DNA from 2 places in the Eubacterium sp. AF17-7 genome. Region 1 is predicted to be linked to the other one. Evidence: predicted binding sites of a transcription regulator. Region 1 holds the regulator's gene; the other holds the start of a gene.

Region 1 (15,719 bases):
CTTACAGGACTTCTTGGCAGTCCTGTTGCACATAGCAAATCACCCGCAATGCACAATGAAGCCTTTCGACTTTTAGGTTTAGATTATGTATATTTATGCTTTGATGTGGATGAAAATAATATGGAATCAGCAGTTGAAGGTCTACGAACATTAGGAGTTTCCGGATTCAACTGTACAATGCCTGACAAAATAAAAATGTGGGAATTATGTGATGATTTATCTCTTGCAGCAAAGTTAATAGGTGCTGTAAACACAGTTGTTAATCAAGACGGAAAATTTATTGGTCACAATACTGACGGAATTGGATATATGCAATCTGTTAAGGATGCCGGATTTGATATAATTGGAGGTAAAATGACATTAATGGGTGCCGGTGGTGCTGCATCTTCAATTCTTGTTCAGGCTGCAATAGATGGCGTGAAAGAAATCGATGTTTACAACAGACCCGGAACTAATTTTGATAAAGCTCAGATTTTAATTGACAAGTTGAATAAAGTTACTTCAGCTAAAGTTTCTCTCTATGATTTAAATGACGAAACTTCTTTAAAGAAGTCATTGGATTCAAGCACAATTTTAACTAACGGAACTTCTCTTGGTATGGCGCCAAATACCTACTCTTGTGTTATTAAAGACAGTTCCTTTTTACATCCTGAATTAATTGTTTCTGATATTGTTTATAACCCACTCGAAACAAAACTTATGAAAATGAGTAAAGAAATAGGTTGCCCTGTATTCAATGGTTTATATATGCTTTTATATCAGGGGGCTGAAGCCTTTAAGCTTTGGACAGGGAAAGAAATGCCTGTTAATGAAATCAAATCAAAGTTTTTTTAGAAATATTATCAATTAATTTTGAACAATAAATTTTAAAATGAATTATTTTATTCATTACGGATGATATAATTTTTTCAATATCATCCGTAATTTTTTTATTATTCAATAAAACAAATCTCACATTTTCAATATTTATATAATTTAGGGTTGTATAATCAATTTATCAGACTCATATAAACTTATGATTTATACTATTTACTCATATCGGTTTTAGACATTTTCTTTTTCCAACGCCATAAAATAAATTTTTCAGGAATTCTTTTTAAAACTATTTGAATTTCTTCTTTTTTATCGATTTTTTTAACCATCACACTCTGGATTCCTGTTCTGTTTGCGCCATACACATCTGTGAATATCTGGTCGCCTACAAATATTGTAGAATCTACATCTGTGTGCATTAATTCCATCGCTTTTTTATAGTTCCTAGTTGAAGGTTTATGTGCATCAAATATGTATTTTGACTTAACTGCATAAGCGAATGGCTCAACTCTTGGTTCCTGGTTATTTGAAATAAGACACGTATCAAGTCCTATTTTTCTTAATTTTTCAAAAAATTCAATACTCTTATCTGTAGCGGGATGTCCATGAGGAACTAATGTATTGTCAATATCAAATATCACTCCTCTTATCCCCTGTTTATAATACATGTCAAAATCTATATCTTCTACAGAATTTACATATTCATTTGGGTAAAATCTTTCAAGCATATTTTTCTCCTGCGTTCTATCTTTACTTAACTATGTTTCCACATCATCCAGATGCTCTAATTTAAAATATTTCTACATCATAAGATGCACTAATTTAAAAACTTCTTTAACTCATCCATAAATGTATTTACATCTTTAAATTCTCTATATACAGAAGCAAATCTTACATATGCAACCTGGTCTAATTCTTTTATTTTATCCATAACGATTTCACCGATCTCATTACTTGAAATCTCTTTTTCTTCTTTATTAAATATCTCTGCCTCTATTTCTTCAACCGTAGATACTATCTGATCATAAGATACAGGTCTTTTATGACATGAACGTACAATTCCCCTCTCTATCTTGCTTCTATCATAAGGTTCTCTGTTATCATCCTTCTTTATAACGATAAGCGGTATTGTTTCTACTTTTTCATATGTAGTAAAACGCTTACCACATACCTCACATTGTCTTCGGCGTCTGATAGAATTATTCTCTTCTGCCGGTCTTGAATCAATTACCTTTGTATTTTCTTCTCCACAAAATGGACACTTCATATTCTGCCTCCTAATACTTAATTCCAGTCATAAATTGATTATAAAAAGAATTAGTTATCTGGTCAAGACGTTTTGTACTTATGCTTTACATCATCTAAGTCTACACTAACCAAAATAATATCATCCCCAATCTGCTTTACACATTTTACAGGAATTATATATTCAAAATCGCTACATATAAGATTACAGAATTTTGTAGGCCCGGGCACAATCAGTGCTTCTATACATCCTGTGCAAATATCAAATTCCAAGTCTTCTACCGAGCCTATCATTTTACAGTCACAACAATTAATTACTTCTTTCTGTTTTAACTCACATATTCTCATTTTTGCTCTGCAGTCTTTTTTTTATTTTATGAGAAAAATTTATATTTTATGATTATATCTTATATAGTGTTTTATTATTTTAACTGATATATTATTTTGTATTTCCATGTCATCTATTTTTTTATCATTATTACATATATTGCCTTACATTTTTATCCCATATAGCGTTTTATCACTCCTTATCGCATATAATGCTTCATTGCCTTTATCGCATTTTTTTCAAGTCTGCTTACCTGTGCCTGAGAAATTCCTATTTCATCAGCTATTTCCATTTGTGTTTTTCCCTTAAAAAATCTTAAGTCTATTATTTCTTTTTCTCTTTCCGGTAGCCCTTTAATTGCTTCAGCAAGAGCTATTCTATCTACCCATTTTTCTTCTTTATTTTTTTTATCACTTATCTGGTCCATCACATACAAAGTATCTCCTCCCTGGTCATATACCGGGTCAAATAAAGATACCGGACTTTGTATTGCATCTAAGGCATATATAACTTCTTCAGATGTAGCTCCAATTTCTTTGGATATTTCACTTATGGTTGGTTCTTTATTGCTTGTCTTCATTATACGCTCTTTAGCATAAATAGCTTTATACGCTGTATCTTTTATCGACCTGCTTACTCTGATTGATGCATTATCTCTTAAAAATCTCTTTAGTTCTCCTGCAATCATAGGTACTGCATAAGTTGAAAACTTTACATTTAATGTGTCATCAAAATTGTCAACTGCTTTTATAAGTCCAACGCATCCAATCTGAAACAAATCATCCATATTTTCATTGCTTCCCGAAAATCTCTGAATAATACTTAGCACAAGTCTCAAATTCCCCTGAATGTACCTTTCCCTTGCTTCTTTGTTTCCTTTTTTTATCTCTTTAAAAAGTTCAGTTTTTTCTTCATTTGTCAGTAACGGTAATTGTGTCGTGTTTACTCCACTTATTTCCACTTTAAAAAGAGCCATATTTTCCTCCAAATCATTCAATTACTTCTTATCAACAAACAAATATTTGTCAATTTGTATTACATTTAAATGATTAACAAAAACACGGCTCTTTATACATTATTCATATTTTACAATTTCTTTTTTTAGTCGATTCATTATCTTTTTTTCTAATCTTGATATGTACGATTGTGATATTCCAAGAAAATCTGCGACTTCCTTCTGTGTCATCTCCTCCCCATCTTTATTATTTAGTCCAAATCTCATTTCCACTATTGATTTTTCACGTTTATTTAATTTTTCAATTGCTTTTTTTAACAGACTTTTCTCCACTTCATTTTCAAGTCCTCTTGATATAACGTCCTCATCTGTTCCAAGAATGTCCGAAAGCAAAAGTTCATTACCATCCCAGTCAACATTTAAAGGCTCATCTATAGATACTTCAAGTTTTGTTTTATTGTTTCTTCTCAAATACATTAGTATTTCATTTTCAATACAACGTGATGCATATGTAGCAAGTTTTATGTTTTTATCTGTCTTAAACGTATTTATTCCTTTAATAAGACCAATTGTTCCTATTGATATCAAATCTTCTACGCCTACCCCTGTATTATCAAATTTTTTTGCTATGTATACAACCAGTCTCAAATTATGTTCTATCAACATTCTTCTTGCTGATTCATCATTTTCATTTATTAATTTTTCTAGCTGTTTCGCCTCTTCTTCACCCTCAAGTGGAGCCGGAAGCACATCCGGTCCTCCGATATAATGTACTTCATTAGACTCATCTGAAAGTATCCATCTGGTAAGCACAGGAATCACATTTAAATTTTTAAGCAATTTTTCTCTCCTCTCTTTTATTTTTAATTGTGGACATGCATTGCAATTTCGCAATCATCTATTTACTTTGTTTCAAAATTGTGAGCGTGTATTACAATTCTCGCAATCGCCTATTTGTTTTTGATTTGTTTCACTATTATGTAGAATAAATTCAGAATTTAAAAGCATCTGATATTTTTTATCGTTATTAAACATTCCTTTATAAATTCCTAATACCGGATTTGAAATTTTCAAATTAATGTCTCTATTTTTAATTTCCATATAATCAACAGTAATTCCCGTCAATATTCCATTTTGACTTCCAACTGATTTGAATGGAATAAGAAAACATTTCTCATTTCCGGTTAAAATTTGTTTTATTACATTGTATTGCAAAACAGATACCGGTCTGCCTTTGTACGGTTCTCTTAAACTATTTCCTGTATCTTCTAAAGCGACTGTTTCTATCTTTGAATCGCCATTTACAATTCGTACATTATACAGATTTTTGCGGATCTTGAGTTTGTTTAGCATTTGATAAACTGCCACCTTCATTAACAGACATCCAATTACTATTCCAAACATCAGCATTAGTACATTTAATTTTTTGTGTTCCTGTGTTTTTGCCTGTGCCACTGTTTTCCCCCAAAAACTATAGCTGCTAAGCATTGATACCACCCCATTCAACACAAAAGTAACACAATATACAACAGTCAGCATTTTTATTCCAGATAACTTTCTGTTATTAAACGCAATTCCGGTCATTATGTATGGGACAACCAGCCATGTAAATAATATTTGCAACACTCCGTATTTTACTTTAAGCACTAATATTATTACACTGTAAGTTGCTCCAAATAAAGCTGCGATAACACATCTGATTGCTGTTCGTACCTCTATTTTTCCTTTAAAGTTAAGTATCTGTTTTGCAACAACTAAAATAATAAAATCCATTAGAAAGTTTATTGCAAAATACACGTCTACATATATTACATGCATCCTTCACCTCCAAATGGTAAAGCCATTATATACTTAAATCCCCGAAAAATTTGTCGAACTCTCGTGTAATAAAAAAATACATTTACAAAAAATGTAAATGTATTTTTCTTAAAACGTAAAATCTGATTTCATGACATCTTTAATCTTTAATAAATAAAAGTAAATTTTATTTATTATTTATTATCATATCTACGAAATATTTATGTATTTTATCACTCTCATTTAATTCAGGATGAAATGACATTGCTAACATATTATTGTATTTTACGGCTACAATTTTTTCATTTACCACAGCTATAATTTCTGTGCCACATTTAACTGCTTCCACATATGGAGCCCTGATAAATGTCATTGGGACCTTTCCTATCCCCTTCATTTCTTCTTCCGTATAAAAGCTGCCTAATTGTCTTCCATAAGCATTTCTCTTTACTTTTACAGGCAACAGTCCTAAATGAACTTTATCATCATTTGCTATTTCTTCAGCTAAAAGTATCATTCCTGCACATGTTGCAAGTACCGGAAGTCCTTTTTTTATTTTATTTTTTATTTCGTCTTCCATTCCAAGTTCTTTGATTAATTTACCCTGAACTGTACTCTCTCCCCCTGGAAGTATAATGCCATCAAATTCTTTATCCAAATCTTCTTTTTTACGAAGTTCAATGCATTCTACCCCTAACTTTTCAAGCATTTTTTCATGTTCTATAAATGCGCCCTGCACTGCAAGTACTGCAACTTTCATTGTATGCCTCCTTACATTTTAGTATCAGATATAATCTAAAATTTACATTTTAAAATTATATTATTCTCCTCTTTTTGCCATTAAAAGTTCAATTTCCTGCTCGTTAATTCCAACCATGGCCTCACCTAAATCTTCTGATAATTCAGCAAGCATTTCATAATCATTGTAGTTTGTTACAGCCTTTACTATAGCCTGAGCACGTTTCTTAGGATTTCCTGATTTAAATATACCTGATCCTACAAATACACCTTCTGCTCCTAACTGCATCATTAAAGCTGCATCTGCAGGAGTTGCAACTCCACCTGCTGCAAAGTTAACAACCGGAAGTCTGTGATTTTCATGAACATATAATACTAAATCATATGGAACTCTTAATTCTTTTGCTACTTCGTATAATTCATCTTCTCTCATTGATCCGATTCTGGCAATTTCCTGATTCATCATTCTCATATGACGCACTGCCTGAACAACATCACCTGTTCCAGGTTCTCCTTTTGTTCTAATCATTGAAGCACCTTCATTGATTCTTCTTAAAGCTTCTCCTAAATCCTTTGCGCCACATACGAATGGAACATTAAATTTTGTCTTATCAATATGGAATACATCATCTGCCGGTGATAACACTTCACTTTCATCTATGTAATCGATTTCAATTGCTTCTAAAATCTGAGCTTCAGCAAAATGACCGATTCTGCACTTTGCCATGACAGGAATTGAAACTGCTTCCTGAATTCCTTTAATCATTGCAGGGTCACTCATTCTTGCTACACCACCTGCTGCTCTAATATCTGCCGGAATTCTTTCAAGTGCCATTACCGCACATGCTCCTGCTTCTTCTGCTATCTTTGCCTGTTCCGGTGTTGTAACATCCATAATTACTCCACCCTTTAACATCTGTGCTAATTCCTTATTAAGTTCATATCTTTTATTTGCCATTTTTGCTCTCCTTATAATACCTTTATTTGTATTTATTTTTAGGATTACAAACGCGTCTGTAAATTCAACCTATTCTCTTTTATATTTAGGCTTCTAATTTGATATATCTTTTTTACTTTTACATAATACAAAAAAACTGATACTGTCTAAATATCCATTTTAGCATTTTTAGACAATACCAGTTTTTATTTATTACTATAATTTATGTTTTAATCCCATCCTACACTTTCTTCCTGCTCTATATTTTTTTCAGGAAGATATACATTTACTTCATAACTTGAAAAACAGTAATTTTCAACATCAGTATTATACGAATTAATATTGTGATTAAATATATTTGTATAATTACCTAAAAATACATCATTAGACAATATTAAATACATTTTATTTTTTCGTTTGCTTTTTATATAAAGTTTATTATTCTTTATGTATACATCAAATTCCAAATCTTCATATATATCCTTAACATTATCTTTAGGTATCTCCGGTGCATGTCTTACTATTTCTACATAAGGCTTGGTTTCTCCATTATCCGATGCTGAAACTGTATAACCATGTATCATCATTTGATTTTCAATGTCATCATCAATGCTAATCTTTACATCATTTGAAATGTTTAATTGATATCTTTTAGTTTCTACCGGATTATCATCATAAGTATTAACATTTTCAAAAGTTATATACGATATTCCCATAATTGCTGCCATCAGTACAATTCCAAATAATACTGCACTAATTGCTTTATTATCAATTTTTCTATCTTTAACATTTACTTCAAGCCAAAATCCCGCACTAAAACAAACAACTGATGTAATTAATATTTTACATATGTATAAGCATATATTATTTTCAACACAATAAAAGTTAATTACAGCCTTTGCTATATCAAAAATAATATTATTTTTCTGCCAAATAAAAACCGATACAAATAATGCAATTATTATTACAGAAGCTAATATACTTTTTCTAAATATTGTACTAATTAACTGCATAATACATATAATAAACACTATCAACATTATTCCTGCAATAAAAAATAGCAATACATTTTTTACTACCATTTCATCAACAATAACTAATTTATCATTATAATGTTCTATCAGTTTTGCTACTCCATATCCTAATACCATATTTATCATACATTGTGACAACCACAATATTCCTATTGTATTCATTGCTAAAAAATGGGATAAATATATGGTTTTACTATTACATGGATAACTATTCACATACCCTTTATAAAAAGAAGATGTATATGTCATTACCACTATAAATATAATAGGCAAAGCAATTGCAAACTTTCCGGACAGTCCCACATAATCGAATATTACATCCCTATTTTCTTGGTCAAAATTATATACCAAAAGGCTCAAGATCCAATCTATTTCCATGCAGAACGTTACCGGTATTATAAGCATCATTATTTGTTTTACTTTAAACATCCTGAGTCGTAATTTATACAAATCTAATACATTTTTACGCTCTATTTTTCCCATAATTTTTCTAAATCCTCTCCTAAATTTACAGTTGTCCTATACATATAAAATTCTTCTGCGGATAATCTTTCTGCGATAAGTCCCTTATCTTTAATATCATCCATAACCGCTTTACTGAAATCTTCTTCCACAACAGCCATATTATTAGTCTCACATAATTGTTTAAAAATAACTTTCTTATCTTTTACAAATTCAGTTACCTGCTGTCTTGTTCCTTTTACCTTAAATGCTTTATGTTTCATTTCATCTACATCGCCATTATAAAGAATCTGTCCAGCCCCAATCATACATATATTTGCAAGTATATTTTCCATCTCTGATAGCAAATGACTTGAAATTAATATTGTTCTTGGATATTCTATATAATCACGTAATATAATATCGTATATCTGTTTTCTTCTTACAGAATCCGCTCCCGATACAGGTTCATCTAAAATTGTAATTTCTGCTCTTGAAGCAATTGCACATATAAAATTAAATATTGTTGTCTGACCTTTCGACAAACGTCCTATCCTTTTGTTCTGTTCTATATCAAAAACATCCATTAACTTATTTGCAAAATTAATATCAAAATTCTTATACATTAATTTATGATATTGAAGTATATCTTTTAACTTTGATCTGCTCTCAGTATTATAAGTGCTTGATGCATAGATTATTTTATTAGCAGTCTCAATGTCAGTTGCCGGATCCCTGTCATCAATTAATACACTTCCTTCATCGGGACTGAGTTTTCCTGCTATAAGCTTCATCAATGTTGTCTTTCCTTCACCATTTCTTCCAACTATTCCAACTATTTGTCCCGGTGCTATGCTAACATTTAAACCATTGAATATCTTTTTACTTTTATATCCATATCCAAATTTCAGATTTTCTATTTTAATCTCATTACTCATTACTGCCCTATCTCCTTATATTTTTCTTCTATCAGCTCAATCACTTCCTGTTTAGACATCGATAATCTTTTTCCCCAGCGAACCAGGTCATCTACTATCTTAGTCATCTCTTCTTTTCGTTTTCTGTCTTCAACAAGTTTTTTAGCATTAACTGCAATGGTCATTGCCTGACCTCTTTTCTTAATTAAAATTCCTCTGTTGACAAGAAGATTTATTCCCTTTGCAGCTGTTGCCGGATTAACATGCAATTCCTTTGCCAAAACCAATTGTGAATAACATGATTCTCCTTCTTCGAGTTTACCTGATAAAATATCGTCTTCTATAGCATCTGCAATTTGAACATAAATAGGGACCATACTATTTTCATTAATATCCATTATGTTTCTCCTACTACATTACTCATATAATGTAGCATAGTTGTAGTGTAGTTATTTGTCAAGTTGAACGCAAAAAGAGACAGACCTATATCAAATACGAGTCTGTCTCTTTTATATATTTTAATCTAATTTATTTGTTCTGTAAGAAATCAGGAATCTTTAATTCTCTTGGTTCTACTGTTGGCTGTGGTTTTATCGGCTGGCTTGATGTAAATGGCTTAATTGTTGATGCACCTGATATTCCACCAAAAGGTCTTGTTGTTTTTCCTGTTGCAAATGGATTAGCTGTGATTGCACTACCCTGATCAATTCCTGTAGCCATAACAGTAATTGAACATTCATCAGGATATGTATCATCATAGCGAACACCAAAGATGATATTAGCATCTTCACCTGCTAATTCCTGAACATAACTTGCTGCTTCATTAGCTTCAAAGAGTGATACATCACCTGTAATATTAACGATAACGTGCTTAGCACCTTCAATTGTTGTTTCAAGTAATGGAGATGTTACAGCCATCTGAACTGCTTCGTTAGCTTTTTCATCACCACTTGCTGAACCGATACCGATATGTGCAATACCTGCATCTCTCATAACTGTCTGTACATCAGCAAAGTCAAGGTTAATTAATGCAGGTACATTAATTAAGTCTGTAATACCCTGTACTGACTGCTGTAATACTTCATCAGCTTTCTTTAATGCTTCAGGCATTGTTGTTCTTCTATCAACGATTTCAAGTAATTTATCATTAGGAATAACAATTAAAGTATCAACATTTTCCTTTAATCTTTCTACTCCTGCTAATGCATTGTTCATTCTTGTCTTAGCTTCAAATCTAAATGGCTTTGTAACAACACCTACTGTAAGTACGCCCTGTTCCTTAGCGATTCTTGCAACAACAGGTGCAGCTCCTGTACCTGTTCCACCGCCCATACCACAAGTAACAAACACCATGTCTGCTCCCTTGATTAACTGAGCTAATTCTTCAACATTCTCTTCTGCTGCTGCTTCACCAACTTCAGGCTTAGCTCCTGCACCAAGTCCCTTAGTTACCTTTTCACCAATCTGTAATGTTGTTGGTGCTTTACATCTCTTTAATGCCTGTGCATCTGTATTTACACCAATAAATTCTACTCCACCTATATTTTCATCTATCATACGGTTAACAGCATTATTACCTGCGCCACCAACGCCTATAACGATAATCTTTGCAACTGCTTCTGTTTCATTTGTTGTGATTTCTATCAAGAGCTTGTCCTCCTTCGTTTCATTTCATTCATTATTCTCGATACTCTAACTCAATTAGTATACAACAATGTAGACAAAAAATCTACTTCATTGCATATATTATATATAATATATTCGTTTGAAAAAAATATCAACAAATTTTTTTACAAAATAATAATATTTTTAAATTTTTACCGTTCAACTGCTGTAGTTTCTTCATTTGTTGCTTCATTTGTTGCTTCATTACTTACCGGATTACTATTATTTTGTGTTTCATCCTGATTTGTACTATCCACACTCTCACTTTCACTCTGGGATGATGTCTTAGTTTCATTTTCCTTTAAAGTATATCCGCTTCCATCTGTACTCAAAGACTTCATGTTAAGAGTTCCTTTATACTTAAGAAGTCCTCCATCAATCATATCACTCAAATCTATCATTTTTTCATTTAAGTCTCTGCCTTTTCCAAATTCAATTTTTACTTTCTTTATGTAAATAGAAGCCTGTCCATCTTCTGTAATTTCAATTTTCTTTACATTAAAGTTATATTTCTGAATTGCCTGGGAAACAGTCAGTAGCAAATCATATACATCTTCATCTTTAACTTCAAATTTTTCATACAATTTAGGATTATTAATTTCGATTCCAACAACATTTGGAATACCTTTTATTTTCTCGGTAGCTAATTTTTCTATAACACCGTCTCTGTCAAAATAAATATATATGCCATCTTTTTCCACATAACCAATTAGACTTTTTTCATATACCGATATTTGAAGTTTTGATGGTGACTTCATTTTGACATCATATTTATCTAAAAACGGAATTTCCACTTTTCCCATTCCGGTTTTCGCTTTTAACCAGAATACAAATGTATTTTTATTTTTTCCATCTTTAAATATGTAATCCGTCAATTCCTGCTGTGTGTATATTTCATTTCCTTTCATTTCTACGGAATTTAATTTAAAGCCAAAATATATAATGCAAAATACCGCTGCCACAACTGCAGAAATACTTAAAACAACTTTAAGCACCTTTCTTAAAGTTCTTGTTGCCTTTCTAAATCGCATTTTACGTATTCTTTTTTTACTTTCTTTTTGAATACGCCTTTCTTCTTTCTCCTCGTTCTTTCTTGCTCTTTCCTGTGCTTTTTTCTGCAGAATTCTCTCTTTTTCTTCTGCCTTTTTAGCCTGAAGTTTTTTCTTTCTCTGTTCCTGACGTCTTAGCTCTTCCTGACGTCTTTCATTTCTTTCTCTATTTTCTCTTTCGTTTCTTCGTCTTTGTTCGGTTCTTTCCGCCTGCTGATGATTTTTTATCTGCGTCTGATGTCGATGTTGACGCTGTTTTTTCATCTGCGCACGTTTTCTATCCATTTTTCTGCTCATAAAACTGCATCAACTCCTTTTCTTATTGTATTCTCTTAATCTGTTTTGAGACAGCTAATACAAGTGACATTTCATATAACAGGAACAATATTGATGTTCCTCCATAACTTATAAACGGAAGGGATACACCTGTGTTCGGGATTGAATTTGTTACAACCGCTATGTTAAGCACTACCTGAACTGATATTTGTGCCATAACACCAACAACCAATAATGACGAAAATAAATCCGGTGCATTTCCTGCTATAATTCTCATTCTTCTTATTATAAATGCAAATAAAACAATAATTGCAACTGCTCCAAACAATCCTAATTCTTCGCATACAATTGAAAAAATCATATCATTTGCACTTTCAGGAACAAAACCAAGTTTCTGTGCACTCTGTCCTAATCCTTTACCAAATAATCCTCCTGAACCTATGGCATACAATCCCTGAAGCACCTGAAATCCACCATCAGCCGCATTATCTTCTGGATTTAGCCATACCGAAATACGATTCAATCTAAATCCATCACCATGTAATGTTAAATATGCTCCCATTGGAATTGCTGCTAATGCTACAAGAAATATCGCCTGTTTAACAAATTTCTTTGGCACACCTACTACTAAAATCATAATAGCCGGTATTGTTGCAATTATAATGGCTGAACTTAAGTTAGATGTTAATACCATGATTGAAAGTGTCGCTACAATTGTATAACTATATACGCGCCATATGTTTCTGTAATCCTTTAACGCCTTTTGTGAACATTTTGACAACAGACTTGCAGTAAGCACTATAACCGTAAATTTTACAAATTCTGCCGGCTGGAAAGAAAATATTCCATATCCTAACCATCTTTTTGCACCATTTCTTTCGATTCCAAGAGGTGTTGCCACAACCATTACAACACAAACAATAGAAACTATGTACATTGGCATTGCCATTCTATTCATAAGTGTTATAAAAAACTTTGAATTTTTTATAACAAACCAACCTACAACCCCTCCTGCAATAGTAAATATAATTTCTCTTTTTACATAATAACTTGCATCGCCTTTAGCTAGCTGAGCCGAATAGGAACTTGCACTATAAAGTAATACAAATCCAAGGCAAATCAAAAAAATTAAAACGCATAAAAGGCTATAGTCAAAATAATTTACAGATTTCTTTTCTTTTTTAGTTTTAACAATTTCATCTTCTGAAACTGAATTGTACTCTGTTTTCATATTTACTCCTTTCTAAGCGTTTTAATTTATATTGTCATTTTATAATGCTACATATCCTAAAAGGCATAATACTGCTGTTATAACTGTAAATGCTGCAACTATCTGTGTTTCCATATATCCACATTTTTCAAAATGATGATGTATTGGTGTCATTTTGAAAATTCTTCTTCCCTGACCATATATTTTCTTTGTTATTTTGAAATATGTAACCTGCATCATAACTGTTACTATTTCCATGAGATAAATAAATGCAACTATCAAAATAAATAATGGCATTTTCATCATATATGCTGTTGCAGCAACAAATCCGCCAAGTGCTAAGGAACCTGTGTCTCCCATAAATACTCTTGCAGGATATACATTGAATAATAAGAATCCCATTAATGCACCTGCTAAAGCTGCTGTAACTGGTGCTATTCCACTATTTGTTCCTATTGAAACCACCATGAAAAATACTGCTATCATTAATGTAACACTTGTGGCCAATCCATCTAAACCATCTGTAAAATTAGCTCCATTTACAGTTCCTAATACAACGAAGAACAGCATTGGTATAAACAACCATCCCATGTCAACTGTCTGACCATGTGTAAATGGAATTATAATTTCTGTTCCCATTCCTGAATATTTTACCATATAAAATGCGAATATTGCTGTGATAACAATTTCACACAACATTTTCTGTATCTGATTTAAGCCTTCATTTCTCTTCATAACTACTTTAATGAAGTCATCTAAAAATCCTACAATTCCAAATCCTATTGTTACAAATAATATTGGAACAATCTTTGGATAATCTTTTATAAAAAACAAAGATGTTACGATTAAACTAAATAAAATAATCATTCCACCCATTGTAGGTGTTCCTGCTTTGCTTTTATGACTCTCCGGTCCTTCTTCTCTAATATACTGTCCAAATTTTACTTTTTTTAATATTGGAATTACTATAGGGCATAAAATTATGCTAATAACAAATGACATAATTATTCCAAAAATAATATTTGTATCCATTTTTTCTCCTCTTTCTGTTTTTTTATAATTATAATCACTTCTTTACAAATAGAAAAGCGATTTAATTTACGTGCATTAAATATATATCACATTTTTAATAAGTATGCATTATATTTTATTTAACAACATACGGTAAAATATTCTCATATAGTTGTTTCATTAACGGTCCAACTACTGTTCCTCCATAATATACTCCTTGCGGTTCATCAACAATTATCATCGCAATAACCTGTGGATCATTAGCAGGTGCAAATGCCATAAAAGATGCTATATATTTTCTGGCACTTCTTGGAAGTTTCTGCGATGTGGCGGTCTTTCCACCTATTCTATATCCTTCAACCTGTGCTTTATTTCCCGTTCCTTCAGCAACCACTTTTTCCAAAATATATTTCATTTTTTCTGAAACATCTTTGCTTATTACATTTTTCTTTTCATTATATTTTAATTTTTTAACTGTTTCATTGTTTTCATTTCGAATTTCAACACCAAAATGTGGAGTTACCAAATTACCTCCATTTACTATGGCACTTGCCGCAGTCAAAAACTGTACAGGTGTAATCTGAAACGACTGGCCAAATGACATTGTTGCTAATTCAACATTCCCTACATTTTTCTGTTTATGAATAATTGTTCCTGCTTCGCCAGGCAAATCAATTCCGGTTGTTTTTAAAAGTCCAAGCTTATCCATATAATTATAAAACTTTTTTACTCCAACTCTTAATCCAACATTTACAAATACCGGATTGCACGAATTCATGGTTCCATGTACAAAATCCTGACTTCCATGCCCGGTAGTCTTATGGCATCTTATCCTTCTGTCATCTACAACTACAAATCCCGGACAATTAAATGTCGAATCCAAACTTACAAGATTTTCTGACAAAGCCGCGGTTGCCGTAACAATTTTAAACGTAGAACCCGGCTCATATGTGTCATTTATGCATTGATTTCTCCACATATTATTAAGTAAATCCTGTTTTGATTTTCCGGAAGTATCATTTGAAAATTCTTCTGTAAGAGAATATGGATTGTTCAAATCAAATTCCGGTGCATTTACCATGGCCATTATTTCTCCGTTTTTAGGATTCATAACTATCACCGAAACATAATTTGCCTGCTTTGCTCCTAATGCATTGTAAGCTATTTGCTCACAATATTTTTGAATATTTATATCTATTCCTGTAACCAGATTATAGCCGGGTACAGGTTCAACTCTTTCTTCTAATGCTGTATCTAACTCTATTCCCCTTGAGTCAGTAGGCGTTAGAATGAGTCCGTCCTT
Region 2 (15,719 bases), on a different contig from region 1:
TGTGGAGACAAAGGTGATGATTTAGAGAATCGTGTATTTAACACAGCAGTATATTTCTATAATCAGGAATACTGGGAAATCACATCTATTGAAGTAACAAACCATACAAAAACTAAAGATGATCATATTAAGAAATATGGTATCTTGATTATGGGACAGGATGCAGGAACACTTCATGAAATTAATGTAAAGAATACATACGTTCATGACGTAATTTCTATTCCAATCGGTCAGCAGGCAGGTATCGGTCGTGGTGGTATTGTATATGCTATCCGTGGTAACAAGAAAGCTACTAATTGGGAAGACATTACTGTAGAAGGAAACTATGTAAAAAATGTAAACCATTACGGTATTAACTTTATTTCAACATGGGGAAGCTCAACATTCCCTGATGAAAGTGGAATTACTGAAGGTGGCGGTGGAACATATAGAAGTAAAAATCTTGTAATTCGTAGCAATTACTGCGAAAACGTAGGTAACGCAGCTATTTGTCCATCAGATTATGAAAATGCACTTATTGAATATAATGTTGCAAATGGATGTAACAGTGGTCCTAACGGAAACGTTCCTATTTGGTGGGAACATGGTCAGAAAACAATCTGCCAGTACAACGAAGTGTTTGGTTCAGGAGCTTCCGGTGATAAGGAAGATTCACAGGCATTTGACGCTGACGTTTATGCAGACTTAAATTATGTTCAGTACAACTATACACATGACAATCCATCAGGTTCATTCTTTGAATGTGCATTAGGAACATCATATCAGACATACTACAGATATAACATCAGTGTTAATGATGGATATGGTACAAACCGTTATGGCGGTGGTGCTGTATTAACATTATGTCAGGGCGGTAATGGAAGCTTGGATGCATATAACAACTTGATTTATATGGATGCAGACCATGATGGATCTATTACACGTAGCTGGGATGATACAACAGCAGTAACTTCTACTGATAGATTTAAAATTAGAAATAATGTCATTATAACAGAAGCTCAAAAGATAGATGACAACGGAGTAAATAAGGCACAGGCTTGGGATTCACGTTATATGGGTGTTGTAAATAACAATGCTTACGGTGGAGCAAATCTTAACAATAGAAGAGCTGACGATGAAAATGCCAGGGTAGCAGTTAAGAGCGACTATGTTAAGTTAGAAGAAGGAACAAGCGCAACAGTTGAAGACGTTAACGGCGAATTTAAGATTACTTATGGTACTGTTGACGGATACAAACTTAAAGATGGAGCAACAGTTATTGACCAGGGTATTTCAGTTATCGACAATGGCGGACAGGATTTCTACGGAAACGAAGTAAAATCATTTGTTAAGCCAAACATTGGTGCTGATAACAGCTACAACAGTGGTATTAAAGAAGACCTTGGTGAAGGAAAGATTTTATTAGATTTTGATGATTGCAATAACGGAGCATTAACAGGTGTATATTCTAACTGTGACTTCGGTAACCGTGGTTGGAACGTAACAGACGGTAAATTATGGGCTACTTCATATACTAATGAAGAACAGGCTAACAAAATAGCTATTCCTGACAAGTATGCTTTAACAAGTTTTGAAGCATATTGTGCTAAAGGAACAGCTACTGTAAAGGTTGAAGCAGGAGAAGAAAGCGAGACATTTACGGTAACAGGCAAGAAGCAGACATTTACAACTAACTTTAAGAAACAGGTTCCTGCAACATACATCGTGATTAAGTCAGATAATGGTGTAGATCAGGTTAAGTTTGATAACATTGTTTTATCAAAGAAGAAAAGAATTTCAGATACAGAAACTAATATTTCACTTGATAAGACTGTAACTACATCATCTCAGAGTGATTGGGATCCTGGATGCGTAGGATCAAACATTGTGGATGGTGATGAAACAACAATGTGGATTTCAAATGGTTGGTCAAATCAGGGTGATACAGTTACAGAAGACAGAGCAAACTTTGTTGTAGATTTAGACGGAAGTTATAATATCGAAAAATTAGATGTTACTTTCGGTGGTGATAAAGCTAAATCAGCATGGAAATATAAAGTAGAAGCTTCAACAGACAAGACTAACTGGGATGTTATCTGGGATCAGACAGCAAATGAAGAAGTTGCATCTACACAGAAAGTAACTTTAGATGAATCTATAACAGAAAAGAAATACTCATATGTTAGATTTACATTTGGAGATACTATTGAAGATGCATGGCCTGCAGTAGCAGAGTTTAACGTATACAGACCAAAAGAACTTACTAACTTTGCACTTGATGGAGAAGCAACAGCTTCAACAGTAAGTAGAGATCCTGCAAATGCAATTGACGGAAACGACGGAACACTTTGGGTAGGCGACGGAGATTCAGAAAAAGAAGGTGCTTGGTGGATGGTTGACCTTGGTAAGGCTCAGCAGATTCAGGCATTTGACTTAGTATTTGAACATGAAGTACTTCCTACACTTGAAGATGCTCAGGCGGCAACAACACCGGCTTACGGTCAGGCATGGCAGTATAAGGTAGAAGGTTCAAATGATAAGAGTAGCTGGGATATGTTATGGGATAATACAGCTAACACTGATTTCTCAAAGGAACAGTATGGTAAGATTGCAGCAGAATATGCAAATAACAAATACCAATATGTTCGTGTAACATTAACACAGTTACCACTTCACAAAGAGTCAAGAGTAGCAGTTTGGCCTGCAATTGGTGAAGTAAAAGTTTTAGGTGAAGAAGTAATCAATCCTGAAGAAGAAAACAAGATTGTTCTTACTGAAAAAGGACAGAACATTGATATTGACTTGGCATACAGCCAGCCGGTAACAGTTTCATCATCTAAGGATGGAGAAAATGTTACAGATAGAGATGCAAACACAACATGGACACCTGATGCTGATGATGAAAATCCATCATTAACAATCGGTTTAGACAGAGAATACAATATTGAAAACTTCAGCGTTGATTTTGAAGGCGAAGCTGCACCATACAAAGTATTGGTTAACACATCTGAAGGATGGGTTGAAGCAGGTTCATGTGATTCAAAAGATTCAGGAAAAGTTGTATCAGCATCAAAAGACGAAATTACAGGAATTAAGTTCCAGTTCGAAAAGGGTATGACTGCAAAAGTTTCAGAAGTACACTTTGACGGTGTTGACGCAAAAGTTAAACATCATAAGAGAATCTTAGTAATGGCACCTCACGAAGATGATGAAATGTTAATGGCAGGTGGTGTTATGAACAGAGCTGTTGCAAATGGCGACGAAGTTTACGTTGTATATGCAACAAACGGAGATTACAGTGGTGTAGACCATGGTAAATTAAGAATCAGAGATACAGTAAATGCATTAAATACAATCGGTGTACCAACAGATCACTTGTACTTCTTAGGCTATGCAGATAACGGTGGTATGGGTGTTGGACAGTACACAACAGCATTTACAGACAGTTTTGTATATAATATTTTCATTGCAGATGATAATAAAGTTATATCTTCAAGAAATGGTGTAACAAAAACATATGGTGATGAAAGTGTAAGAAATGATTATCATTATCTTATGACAGGAGAACATGCTTCATACACACGTGCTAACTTCTTAGCAGACCTTGAAAGTGTAATGAAGAGTGTTAACCCAACAGATGTTTATATGACATCAAGATACGATATGCATTATGACCATGCATACTTTGGATTATTCGGTAATGAAGCTATTAAGAATATCCAGAAGGAAAACGATAAATTCCAGCCAACAGTTCACGAAGCTATTATCCATAGCCATATGACTGATGAAGTATATCCTAAAGATCAGGGTAACTACGGTTGGGGCAAAGAACTTAACACATATTTAGGAGCTTGGCAGCACCTTGATGGTCTTGAAGAAAAGACAATGCTTAACTGGAGCGAAAGAGAAAACGTATTAACTCCATACAGCATGCGTCAGGGACCATTTAAGTATAACTTAAAGGATAAGGCACTTCGTGAGTATACAACAGAATACTACAACTGGATTGCTTCATTCTCAAAGGTTAACGAAGTATTCTATAAACATGAAACAAATAGTATTGGATTATTTGCAGACATTACTGCATCAAGTGAAAACAGTAGTGACAGCAGATGGGATGACCAGAGTGCAGTTAAGGCAGTTGATGGTATTGCAGATGGTTATGCAACAGGACTTGCAAATCTTCATACAAGATTCCCATGGGCTGAATGGGTAACAAAGAACGAAGGAGCAGGAGCTTGGTTAAATCTTGCTTTCAATGAAGAGTACAAAGTTTCAACAATTAAACTTTATGACAGACCAAACACAGATGATCAGATAACAGCATCACATTTAGAATTAGATGATGGAACAAGAATTGAAGTTGGAGAACTTCCAAATGATGGTTCTGTTAAGATTATCAATTTAGGTGAAGAAAAAGTTGTTAAAAATATTAAATTTGTTGTAGATAAAGTTTCAGATTCAACAACAGCAGTTGGTCTTGCAGAAATAGAAGTTTTAGGCTCAAAGGCAAAAGAAGAAGAAACAACAACACCGGAAGAAACAACTACAGGTGATGTAGAAGAAACAACTACAGGTGATGTAGAAGAAACAACTACAGGTAACGTAGAAGAATCTACAATAACTAAGGTAGAAGAAACTACAACTAAAAAGACAGAAGAAACAACTACTAAGAAACCGGATGTTACTACAACAGGTTCATCAAACCAGGAAGTAACAACAGGAACATTAACTGATGGTTCATCTGTAAAATCACCTGCAAAAGTTAAGAAAGTTAAAATTTCTGCTAAGAAGACAAAAGTTACTGTAACATGGAAGAAGAACAAGAAAGCAAAAGGTTATGAAATTAGTTACGCAACAAATAAGAAATTTAAGAAAGCTTCAAAAGTTAACGTAAAGAAGAATAACAAGACTAAGAAAGTTCTTACAAAGATTAAGAGTAACAAAGTATACTATATAAAAGTACGTGCATATGTAATTGTAAACGGAAAGAAAGTATACGGAAAATACAGTAAGGTTAGAAAAATTAGAAGTAAATAGAACTAATAATTACAAAACCTGATAATAGTTAATTAAAAAATATTAATAAATACAGAGCTGTCTCATTAAAGAGGCAGCTTTGTTGTATAAGAAAGTAAAAAAAGTATGAATTAAAAAAGAAGCTGTAACTCTAATAAATAGAGCCACAGCTTCTTTTTATTAATAATTAAGCAATTGAGTTAACTGCTTTTGTTAATCTTGAAACTTTTCTAGCAACGTTGTTCTTGTGGAATACTCCCTTTGAACCAGCTGTTTCAATAAGCTTGATTGCCTTAATTAATTCTGCCTGAGCTGTTTCTTTGTCTTTGTTAGCTACAGCAGCTTCTACTTTCTTAGTAGCTGTCTTGATTGCAGATTTAACTGATTTGTTTCTTTCATATCTTGTCTGATTAACAAGAATTCTTTTCTTTGCTGACTTAATGTTAGCCATCGTGTCCACCTCCGTGAAATAATAAGTTTCTTAATTCCCTTGAGAGAGATTAGGAATTAAATAGTTTCACCATCTGTGCCATTGGATTTGCGGACGTATGACACAGACATCAACTAGTATTCTATGATATTGAGCATGTAATGTCAATATATTTTTGAATAATAAATTACAATTATTTGCACAAAATAAATAAAAAATGTGAAGGTGAATAATATGAAGTTTAAAGGATTTAAAAATAGAGAAGATAGAGTGGATATATATACAGATTTAGCTTTAGAAGAACGTGAAAAATTTAAAGATAATGTTGAGATAGATGGAGTTGAGTTAAAGAAAAAGTATAATGATGAACTTAAAATGACAACAACTCTCGTAAATATTAAAACTGAAAAAGGTGCTAAAGTCATGGGAAAGCCAAAAGGGCATTATATTACTATAGAAACAAAGTATGCCAAAGAAGATGATAAATATAACCAGAAAAAAATTTCAGACGAATTATTGAAAAATATAGGACATTTAATTAACGCAAATATCGGAAAAGACAAAAGACCTGAAGCTATTTTAATAGTAGGATTAGGAAATGCTCAGGCTACACCTGATGCAATAGGACCAAGAACTGCCTCATTAGTTCAAATAAGAAAAAACATATATTGTATTTCACCGGGAGTCCTTGCACAGACAGGAATGGAAACATTCTCAATAGTAAAGGGTATAGTAGATGAAATGAAGCCTGATTTGATAATAGCGATTGATTCACTTGCGGCAAGAAATATTTCACGTGTTACAACTACAATTCAGCTTACTGACACAGGAATTATACCGGGTTCAGGAATAGGAAATAATAGAGAGGGGTTAAATAGGGAAAATCTTGGATGCACAGTAATAGCAATAGGTGTTCCTATGGTTGTGCATAGTGTTACGATTGTTAATGATACGATGGATAAGTTGATATATCTATTGTCGCAGAATATGGAAAATAACTGTCTTCAAAAAGTGTTTGAGGATTTTACTGTTGAAGAAAAATATCAGTTATTTGCAGAAATTATGACAGAGGATATAGGACAGATGTTTGTTACGCCGAAAGACGTCGATGAAATTGTAGACAATCTAAGTACCATAATTGCAAATTCAATAAATAGATTATAAACATGCTGCATATAATGATTGTGGGGATAAAGGTTTTTACCATTATACTGCTAATCAATATAAAATGTTGAGGTGATAGCGTGCAGCAGGGAATACATGTAAACGGATGGCGATTAAATGTAAAAGAAAAGACATTTCAGGTAATTGTGTCAGTACTGATTATAGTATTGAGTATATATATAGCAAGTAAATGCATTAATACATTTGTTAAAGACAAAGCAAAAGAAAATATTAATGAGGCTGCCGTGCAGACAGCCAATTTTCTTGTGGGAGAAATTATTGAAAATACAAGCATATTAACGCAGTATATGATATATATGGAGAATCATGGTGATTTGTCAGAAGAAATGAAGAAACAAATTTTAGAATCGGTAGTAACAGAGTATATAAATGGAAGTGAATATTCTTATGATACAAATGACCCGGGATATAAACAGGTTGTGCAGTTAATTTATGATAAAGTTAATGCAACTGAACAACCGGAAACGACGCAACTAGAAACCGTGGAAGAGACAACTACACAACCACAGACAAAAGTAGAAGAAGCGAAGAAAGAATTAGTTCCAATACCTAAAATGACAGGCACAAAATATACAAAGGATAATTTAGGCTCGTTTAAAAAAGTCATTGAAAGATTTTACACTGTTACAGCAGCTACTACAATAAGAGAAAGTGATATGCCACTTGATAAGGCGTTAAGCGAAAAATTTAAAATAAAAGGAAATAATAAAAAGCCTCAGATATTAATTTATCATACACATTCCATGGAGACATTTTCAAATAGTAATTCAGAGGATAAAAATACAACCATCATAGGTGTGGGAAACAGATTGGAAAAAGTATTATCAAAACAATTTGGATACAATGTAATCCACGATAAAACAACATATGATATTGTAAATGGCGTACTTGATAGAAATGAAGCCTATACCCAGTCTGAAAAAGGTGTAAAAAAGATATTAAAAGACAATCCTTCAATATCTTTGGTGTTGGATATACATAGGGATGGCGTAAATGACAATACCCATCTTGTGACAGAAATAAATGGAAAACCAACAGCTAAAATAATGTTTTTAAATGGAATGTCAAGATTTAAGGAAAGTGGAGATATAAGCTATTTGCATAATGATTATTTATTTGAAAATCTAGCACTTACGCTCCAGATGAAATTAGCTGCGGAAGCTTATTATCCTGATTTTACACGACGAAATTACATTAATGCATATGAATATAACCTTGGAGTGTGCAGACAGTGTATGCTTATTGAAATTGGCGCTCAGACAAATACATATCAGGAGGCCGTAAATGCAGCAGAACCTCTTGCTGTACTGATAGATAAAGTAATGCGGGGAGAATAAAGAATGGCATCTTCGATTTTTGTATAAAAATTGAAGATGCCATATAACTTAGCGTTATTTTATTTAGTTTTTTCCGCTGGAACCAAAACCACCTTCACCACGAACAGTATCGTTTAATTCATCTGTTTCGATAAAGTTAGCTGTTAAAAATGGAGTGATGACCATTTGAGCAATTCTATCGCCGGGTTCTACAGTTTTTGCAGAATCACCATGATTATGAAGAGCAACAATAATTTCACCACGATAGTCAGCGTCAATAACACCTACTTTGTTTGCAGGAGCCAAACCTTGTTTGCAGGAAAGACCACTGCGGGCATAAATAAGTCCTGCATAACCTACAGGAATTTCAAGAGCGATACCTGTTGGAATGAAAACAGTATTTCCTGGAAGAATTGTTGCCGGTGTATCAAGGCATGCATACAAATCAGCTCCGGCAGCCCATTCAGAGCCGTATGTTGGAATGACTGCTGAATCTTTAAGTTTCTTAATATTAATATTTGCTGTCATAGTTAAATCCTTTCATAATGAATATTAAAAGTTAGTAATATATTCCGGTTTTTCCCATAATACAAGAGAGCCGGATTTCATTGATTCCTGAACTAATATATGTCTTTGATTAGCTGAACCTTTAAATACTAAAGATAAGTCTTTTTGAGCTTCGATAAATTCACCATCAACTAAAACATCTATGTAAGAAAGAAGTTCTTTAGTTTCAGGCCATTCATTAATCATTCGACCGAGTACATCTTTTTCAAAATCATATCCTGTAAAACACCAAATTGATTTTTCAGGATATACTTCACGAATCTTTCTTGCAAGAGGAAGAAGCCCCTGCTGATTTACGTGTTCTAAAGGTTCACCACCAAGAAACGTAATACCTTTGTAGAAATCAGGTTTAAGCAAATCTATTATATAATCAATTGTTTCCTGTGTAAAAGGTTTTCCAAAGTTAAAGTCCCAAGCTTCTTCGTTAAAACAACCGGGACATCTGTGAGTACAGCCACTAACAAACACGGAAACTCTTACTCCGGGACCGTTAGCAACATCATAACGCTTAATATCTGCGTAATTCATAAGCAACCTCCAAATTTATTGAAATAATACATTAAAATGGGCCTTCGCCAAATTAATTGCAAAGGCCCTGTAGGAAATATATGTTACTATAAATGTAAAACTCGTGCTTTAATTTCTTTTGTCTTACCAACATTCCAGAAGTTCTCACCTAAATAACCGCAAGTTCTTCTTGTTACATTCATTTTAGAATGATCTTTGTTGTGACACTGTGGGCATTCCCATTCGCCATCATCATTAATAATAATTTCTCCGTCATATCCGCATACATGACAATAATCTGATTTAGTGTTAAATTCAGCGTACTGTATGTTATCGTATATAAATTTAACTAATTCTTCAAGAGCTTCAAGGTTGTTACGCATGTTAGGTATTTCAACATATGAAATAGCACCACCTGAAGAAATAGACTGGAACTGACTTTCAAAAGTAAATTTGCTGAAAGCATCAATCTTTTCACGAACATCAACATGGTAAGAATTAGTATAATAACCCTTATCTGTAACATCCTTGATATCGCCAAATTTTTCTTTATCAATTCTTGCAAATCTATAACATAATGATTCAGCAGGTGTTCCGTATAAACCAAATGCAATACCTGTGTTTTCTTTCCATGAATCACAAGCAGCTCTTAAACGTTTCATAACACGCAATGCAAAATCAAGTCCCTTAGGGTCTGTATGGCTAACTCCTTTAACTAATTTAGTTACTTCATATAAACCAATGTAACCAAGAGAAATAGTTGAATAACCATCGTGTAATAATTTATCAATAGGTTCATTTTTACCAAGTCTTGCAATAGCACCATACTGCCAATGAATTGGGCTGACGTTAGAAAGTGTACCTTCTAATGCATGATGTCTGCACATAAGTGCTTCAAAGCAAAGAGATAATCTCTCTTCAAGAAGTGGCCAGAATTTTTCTTCATCCTGTCCTGAAATAATACCAATCTGTGGAAGGTTAATACTTACAACACCCTGGTTGAAACGACCTTCCCATTTGTAATTACCATTTTCATCTTTCCAAGGAGAAAGGAAAGAACGGCAACCCATACATGAGAATACCTGTCCTTCGTAATTTTCACGCATTTTCTTAGCTGAAATATAGTCAGGATACATTCTCTTAGAAGAACATTTAACAGCCATCTTAGTAATGTAGTCGTATTTGCCACCCTTTAAGCAGTTATGTTCATCTAAAACATATATAAGTTTAGGGAAAGCAGGAGTAACGTAAACACCCTGTTCATTTTTAATTCCCTCATAACGCTGTCTTAAAATCTCTTCAACAATCATTGCTACTTCATCTACATATTCATCATTTTCATCGATGTTTAAGAAAAGAGTAACAAATGGTGACTGACCGTTAGTTGTCATTAAAGTATTAATCTGATACTGGATTGTCTGAACACCTGACTTTAATTCATCATAAAGTCTGTCATTTACAAATGATTCTAATGTCTCAGGGTCAACCTTATCTCCATATTTTGAAAGATAATTTCTTGTATATTTTTCACGGCTTTTACGGAGATATTTTCCTAAATGCTTAATGTCTACAGACTGTCCACCGTACTGACTGCTTGCAACGCTTGCAATAATCTGAGTCATTACAGTACATGCAACCTGAAAACTCTTAGGACTTTCAATTAATTTTCCGTTGATAACAGTTCCGTTATCAAGCATATCTCCTATATTGATTAAGCAGCAGTTAAAAATAGGTTGCAAATAATAGTCTGAATCATGGAAATGAAGAATTCCTTCATCGTGAGCTTTAGAAATCTTTTCAGGAAGTAAAACTCTTCTTGTTAAATCCCTTGAAACTTCACCGGCAATTAAGTCACGCTGAGTTGATGCAACTACAGCATTCTTATTTGAATTCTCTTCCATAACATCCTTATTAGTATTACCAATTAATGCAAGAATAGAATCATCAGTAGTATTGGCTTTTCTAACAAGTTCTCTTGTATAACGATAAATGATGTATGTTTTTGCAAGAACAAATTTCTTCTCGGCCATAAGCTTCTGCTCAATAATATCCTGAATATCTTCAACTGCCATCTCATCAAAACCACGGTTTTCAATAGAAGCTAATATATTATAAATCTGTTCCTCACTAATTCTTTCTTCCTGGTCGACTTCTGTGTTCGCCTTCTGAATAGCTGATACAATTTTGTTACGATCATAAGTAGCTCTATGACCGTCACGTTTAATAACACTTATCATTTTTTTCGTTCCTTCTTTCTTTTCATATATCATGTATACAGCATTAAAAATACGATAATAATGCTGTTCTATATTAAACACAATTAAATACATTGTGTTTTTAGGCAATAAAAAAGCGATGTGTTAAACTATGATAATCAAGTAAGGTGTTTAACTCTTTCGCATGCATTAGATTATAGCACTAAGCTAAACGAATGTCTACAAAATATTGCGAAAATTAAAAAACAAAAACACAATATATAGTGTTTGAGAAAAGAGAGCCTTTAATAATGGGATGGAACAGAAAATAAAAAATTGTCAAGTGAAAAATAAATTAATTTAATTAAGTGAAATATATTTTATTTGAATGCAATTATAAATTTAAAGAGAAAAATATATTGCATATGTGAATGAAATTAAAAATCATTCTTCATCTTGATTCGGTTTTCTTTTCGTTTAAGGGCACAGTCCCACTCGGCCTGCTGAAATTCATTTTCAATGATAAGCGGTGGAACTTTTGTTGGTCTGTTATTAGCGCCCATTGCAACCATTACAAAGAAAGCTCTGTTAATAGGGTGACGCATTCCTTCATTATTTTCAACATAAGTATCTATGCGAACTTCCATTGAAGTGTTTCCGGTATATGTTACATAACCGATAATTACCAGCAAATCATTTACATAGGCTCCATCTTTAAAGTCTAAATGGTCGATTGCAGCAGTTGTTACATTATTGCAACCGGAATGGCGCTTTGCAACAATTCCGGCAATTTCATCAAGCATGGAAAGTAATGCTCCACCAAATAAACGACCGCCACCATTTAAATCACATGGCTTTATTACATGTACCTGCTCAGTCCTTGAAAAAGAAACTGTTTTTCCATTAATATTTTTTCTATTCATATATAAACACGCTCCTTTGTATAGTTAATTAATCATTAATATTGTTAATACTGTTAATACTGAATTATTCGTGACTATGCCGTAAAAGTGGCTGCAAGGATTAATTTTCATATTCATGGTTCAATTGTCAGTTCAGATACTGTCTGTTCTGCGAATAATTCAGGTTAAATTTCAATTATGCAGATAATTATTAAAAGTTAATATTATCACAATCGCATATGTAGAGTGCAAGAAGATATTTTAATCTGTTTTCAGGTATGTCTAAATCTAAGCATAACTGCTCCTTTATCTGATGAATGCGATAATTAATTGTATTTCTGTGAACAAAAAGTTTATTAGCAACTAAATTAACGCTTCCATTACATTCTAGATATACACGAAAAGTATTTAAGAGTTCACTATCATTTAATGGTGAAAGCAGTTTATGGGCATATTCACAAACATACTTGTCATCAATAGAAAGAGATATGTCGTAAAGTCCAATGTCAGAAAAATGCATTAGATTTTGTCCTTTTATAAATGAAACTTTTAAAGCCTTATAGGCTTGCATATAGTATTGGTACATTGAATCAATTGATTCAATATGATTACTTAAGCCTATATTACAATCGGTAGAAATAATGCTATTAGTGGAACAAATATAATAATGAATATTATCAAGTTCAATTTGTGCAAAATGTAGAATGGTTAAAGGTATTTTACTGGCAACAACTCTAAAGCCTATGAATTGATTAAGAATCTGTATATCTTCTTTTAAAGAAGAACGTAAAATACTTCTTAGAAATACACTGTTTTTTTGCAAAACAACTTTTTGCTCGGAAATAATTTCGTTACAATATTCCTGCATTATATCAGCTATATGAGTGTCCCATGGCATTGAAAAAATAGGAAAATTATTTTTTTCCCCAAATTCGATTATTCGAGAGGGAACATCTTTAATATACATACCAGTATTGATTAGTAAACCACAGGAACCTTTGATGTAAGCCGCGTTTATTAGATGGTCTAGTTTCTGAGTGCATTTAGTAGTTAGACCGGTTGTGATAATTAGTTCTCCACCTCTTACAAAAGAACTGTTATTTATATCGTCTAAAAGGTATACCCAAGTTATTTCTTTATTAAGATTCACAGAAGTAGTCAATAATTTTAAATTATATTTGGTGCTTGTTTTTTGATAAAAATATTCAAGTGTCAGTGACATGATAATATCTCCTTTTTAAGTATTTATTAGGCGCTTGTGACATATCATAATCTGCATAAAATAGCAGTTTATGATATGTCTTTAAGTTTGGTATTGTTATAAAAGAACCTAATTATCAGATATATTTCTTTTTATGATAAAGACTTTATGACTTTTTTGCCTTTAAATCATTAGGGAAGAAAATCGGATTTGCCAGATTAATACACGAAAATGTATTCATAATTATACATTATAACACAATAAAATTGTGCTGTAAGCACAAAAATAAAGTATGATATTATGCTTTATATGCTATAAAATGCAGAAATTGTGTGTTAATATTTGAATATACTAAAAAGAAGGTGAAAACATATTATAAGGAGGTTGCATGCAGAAAATAGAATTAATAGCATTAGATTTAGATGGCACGCTATTAAATGACAACAAAAAGATTTCCCCTGAAAGTATGCGTGTTATGGAGAAAATTATAAGTAAAGGTATATACATTGTGCCAACATCCGGAAGGATGTCAAATGATGATATTGTTCAGAAGAAACTTGAACCAATTGGAATCAGATATTTTATTGGAGAGAATGGTGGAATTATAAAAGATTGCGTTAAACAGAAAAATCTAAGAGTAGTTTCAATGGATTTATTTGAATCAATTGATTTAATAAAAGAATTGGAAAGATATCAAATATTTACATATTTTGTAAGTAACGAAAAAATTTATTATTCAACAAAAAATATAACAAATTTTTTACTGAATACGTTTGCTGAATTTTTTGAAGTATCAGGTGTGAATGAAGAAAGTTTGATAGATATTATAATGGAGAAAAATATTATTCCTGAAAAAATAGGAACATTACTTAACAGCCCTGGCGATGTGAAAAAAATTAAGAGGTTGAAGAATAAGTATAAGAAAATAATAATTATGCAGTCTAACATATTGGCTGTTGAAGCATGTTCAAAAAAAACTAGTAAGGGTATAGCTTTAGGGTGGTTATGTGAACAGTTGGGAATTAATAGGAAAAGCGTAGTTGCAATTGGAGATAGCGAAAGTGACATATCAATGCTTAATTATGCAGGAATTCCAGTGGCAATGGGAAATGCTTTAGATGAGGTTAAAAAGTGTGCAAAGTATGTTATTACAGAAAATAATAATGATGGTGTAGGAAAGTTTCTTATGGATATTTATAGAGAAATTCGTTGATACGAATGTATTTAAAAATAAAAAAACTAAAAGCAGGAAAGGAGAAAATTATGGGAATTTCATTAGCAAGATTAGACAACAGATTGTTACATGGAATAGTAGCTTCTCAGTGGACACCAAAGTCCGGTGCAAACAGAGTTATGGTAATTGATGACAAAACGGCTAATACGCCAATGCTAAAGGAGGCAATGCGAATAGGAAAACCGTCGGGGGTTTCTTTATCAATTATCAATAGAGAAACTGCATATACCAATTTTAAAAATGGTAAATACAATGGGCAGAAAGTCTTTGTTGTATGTAATGATCCGCAGATAATTTTAGATTTGATTGAGGACGGAAATGAGATTGGAACGCTAATTTTAGGTGGAACAGAAGTGCCTGAAAATACAGAAAGTATAAAAGTAAGTAAAAGGGCTTATGTGAAAAAAAAGGATGAATCTGTCTTTAAAAAAATCATGGAAAAAGGCACGAGAGTTTTAGTTCAGTATGTTCCAAATGATAAACCTGAACCGTTGGAAAAATTAATATAAAGAAAGTAGGAGGAAAAAACAATGGCAATAGGATTTGTAATCGCAGCGGCAGTAATAGCAGGATTACAGTATTTAGACAACTATGGTCCTCAGATTATAACAGACAATTATATGTTTTATGCAGTGCTGGTAGGTGCTGTTATGGGTGATCCGAAGACTGCTTTGATAGTTGGCGCAAGTATACAGTTGATGTCACTTGGTGTGGCAGCAATTGGTGGCTCAAGTGTTCCTAATTATGGAATGGCAGCGGTAGTTGCAACTGCACTTACAATTCACACGGGGCAGGATATGTCAGTGGGAATTGCAGTAGGTATAGCAGCTGGAGCATTAGGAGTGCAAATGGATGTAATTGCAAAAATTCTTAATGGATTTGTTGTGAGAAAAGCACAGAAATATTGTATGGAAAATAAATTTAAAAAAATGGAGAGGATTCTTTACTTAGGACCTGTTTTATTTTTCTTAAGTGCAGCTTTACCAACACTTATTATTTTAGCGTTTGGTGAAAATGTAACAGATTTTATAGTTAATTCAATGCCAAAATGGTTTACAGGGGGATTAACAATAGCATGTGGAATGTTACCTGTTATTGGTATTGGAATGTTACTTACATATATGCCTACGAAGAAATACATAGGCTTTGTAGCAATTGGCTTTGTGCTGGTTGCATATATGAAT

The links. Region 1 encodes NrdR, which represses ribonucleotide reductase genes. Its sites were predicted from a motif close to CACNANATNTNGTG; they were not measured.
Region 2: nrdD (anaerobic ribonucleoside-triphosphate reductase) is a predicted target of NrdR. The motif match lies at 11,472-11,485, and genes of this name have one in related genera.

The regions. Positions count from the first base shown of each region.
Region 1 is NZ_QTWU01000004.1:154,698-170,416, reverse strand. Features, by position in the region: gene DWW96_RS06535 (shikimate dehydrogenase) at 1-834, shown strand, start outside; gene DWW96_RS06530 (YqeG family HAD IIIA-type phosphatase) at 1,026-1,541, opposite strand; gene nrdR (transcriptional regulator NrdR) at 1,631-2,080, opposite strand; gene DWW96_RS06520 (PRC-barrel domain-containing protein) at 2,143-2,406, opposite strand; gene sigG (RNA polymerase sporulation sigma factor SigG) at 2,586-3,362, opposite strand; gene sigE (RNA polymerase sporulation sigma factor SigE) at 3,462-4,163, opposite strand; gene DWW96_RS06505 (sigma-E processing peptidase SpoIIGA) at 4,254-5,159, opposite strand; gene pdxT (pyridoxal 5'-phosphate synthase glutaminase subunit PdxT) at 5,326-5,898, opposite strand; gene pdxS (pyridoxal 5'-phosphate synthase lyase subunit PdxS) at 5,959-6,834, opposite strand; gene DWW96_RS06490 (hypothetical protein) at 7,044-8,330, opposite strand; gene DWW96_RS06485 (ABC transporter ATP-binding protein) at 8,318-9,226, opposite strand; gene DWW96_RS06480 (GntR family transcriptional regulator) at 9,226-9,603, opposite strand; gene ftsZ (cell division protein FtsZ) at 9,734-10,852, opposite strand; gene DWW96_RS06470 (cell division protein FtsQ/DivIB) at 11,023-12,216, opposite strand; gene DWW96_RS06465 (putative peptidoglycan glycosyltransferase FtsW) at 12,239-13,426, opposite strand; gene mraY (phospho-N-acetylmuramoyl-pentapeptide-transferase) at 13,466-14,437, opposite strand; gene DWW96_RS06455 (penicillin-binding transpeptidase domain-containing protein) at 14,553-15,719, opposite strand, start outside.
Region 2 is NZ_QTWU01000005.1:34,534-50,252, forward strand. Features, by position in the region: gene DWW96_RS06675 (discoidin domain-containing protein) at 1-5,019, shown strand, start outside; gene rpsT (30S ribosomal protein S20) at 5,186-5,449, opposite strand; gene gpr (GPR endopeptidase) at 5,663-6,592, shown strand; gene spoIIP (stage II sporulation protein P) at 6,673-7,950, shown strand; gene dut (dUTP diphosphatase) at 8,014-8,457, opposite strand; gene nrdG (anaerobic ribonucleoside-triphosphate reductase activating protein) at 8,482-9,024, opposite strand; gene nrdD (anaerobic ribonucleoside-triphosphate reductase) at 9,111-11,240, opposite strand; gene DWW96_RS06710 (acyl-CoA thioesterase) at 11,636-12,121, opposite strand; gene DWW96_RS06715 (PucR family transcriptional regulator) at 12,312-13,322, opposite strand; gene DWW96_RS06720 (Cof-type HAD-IIB family hydrolase) at 13,690-14,514, shown strand; gene DWW96_RS06725 (PTS sugar transporter subunit IIB) at 14,565-15,044, shown strand; gene DWW96_RS06730 (PTS sugar transporter subunit IIC) at 15,066-15,719, shown strand, end outside.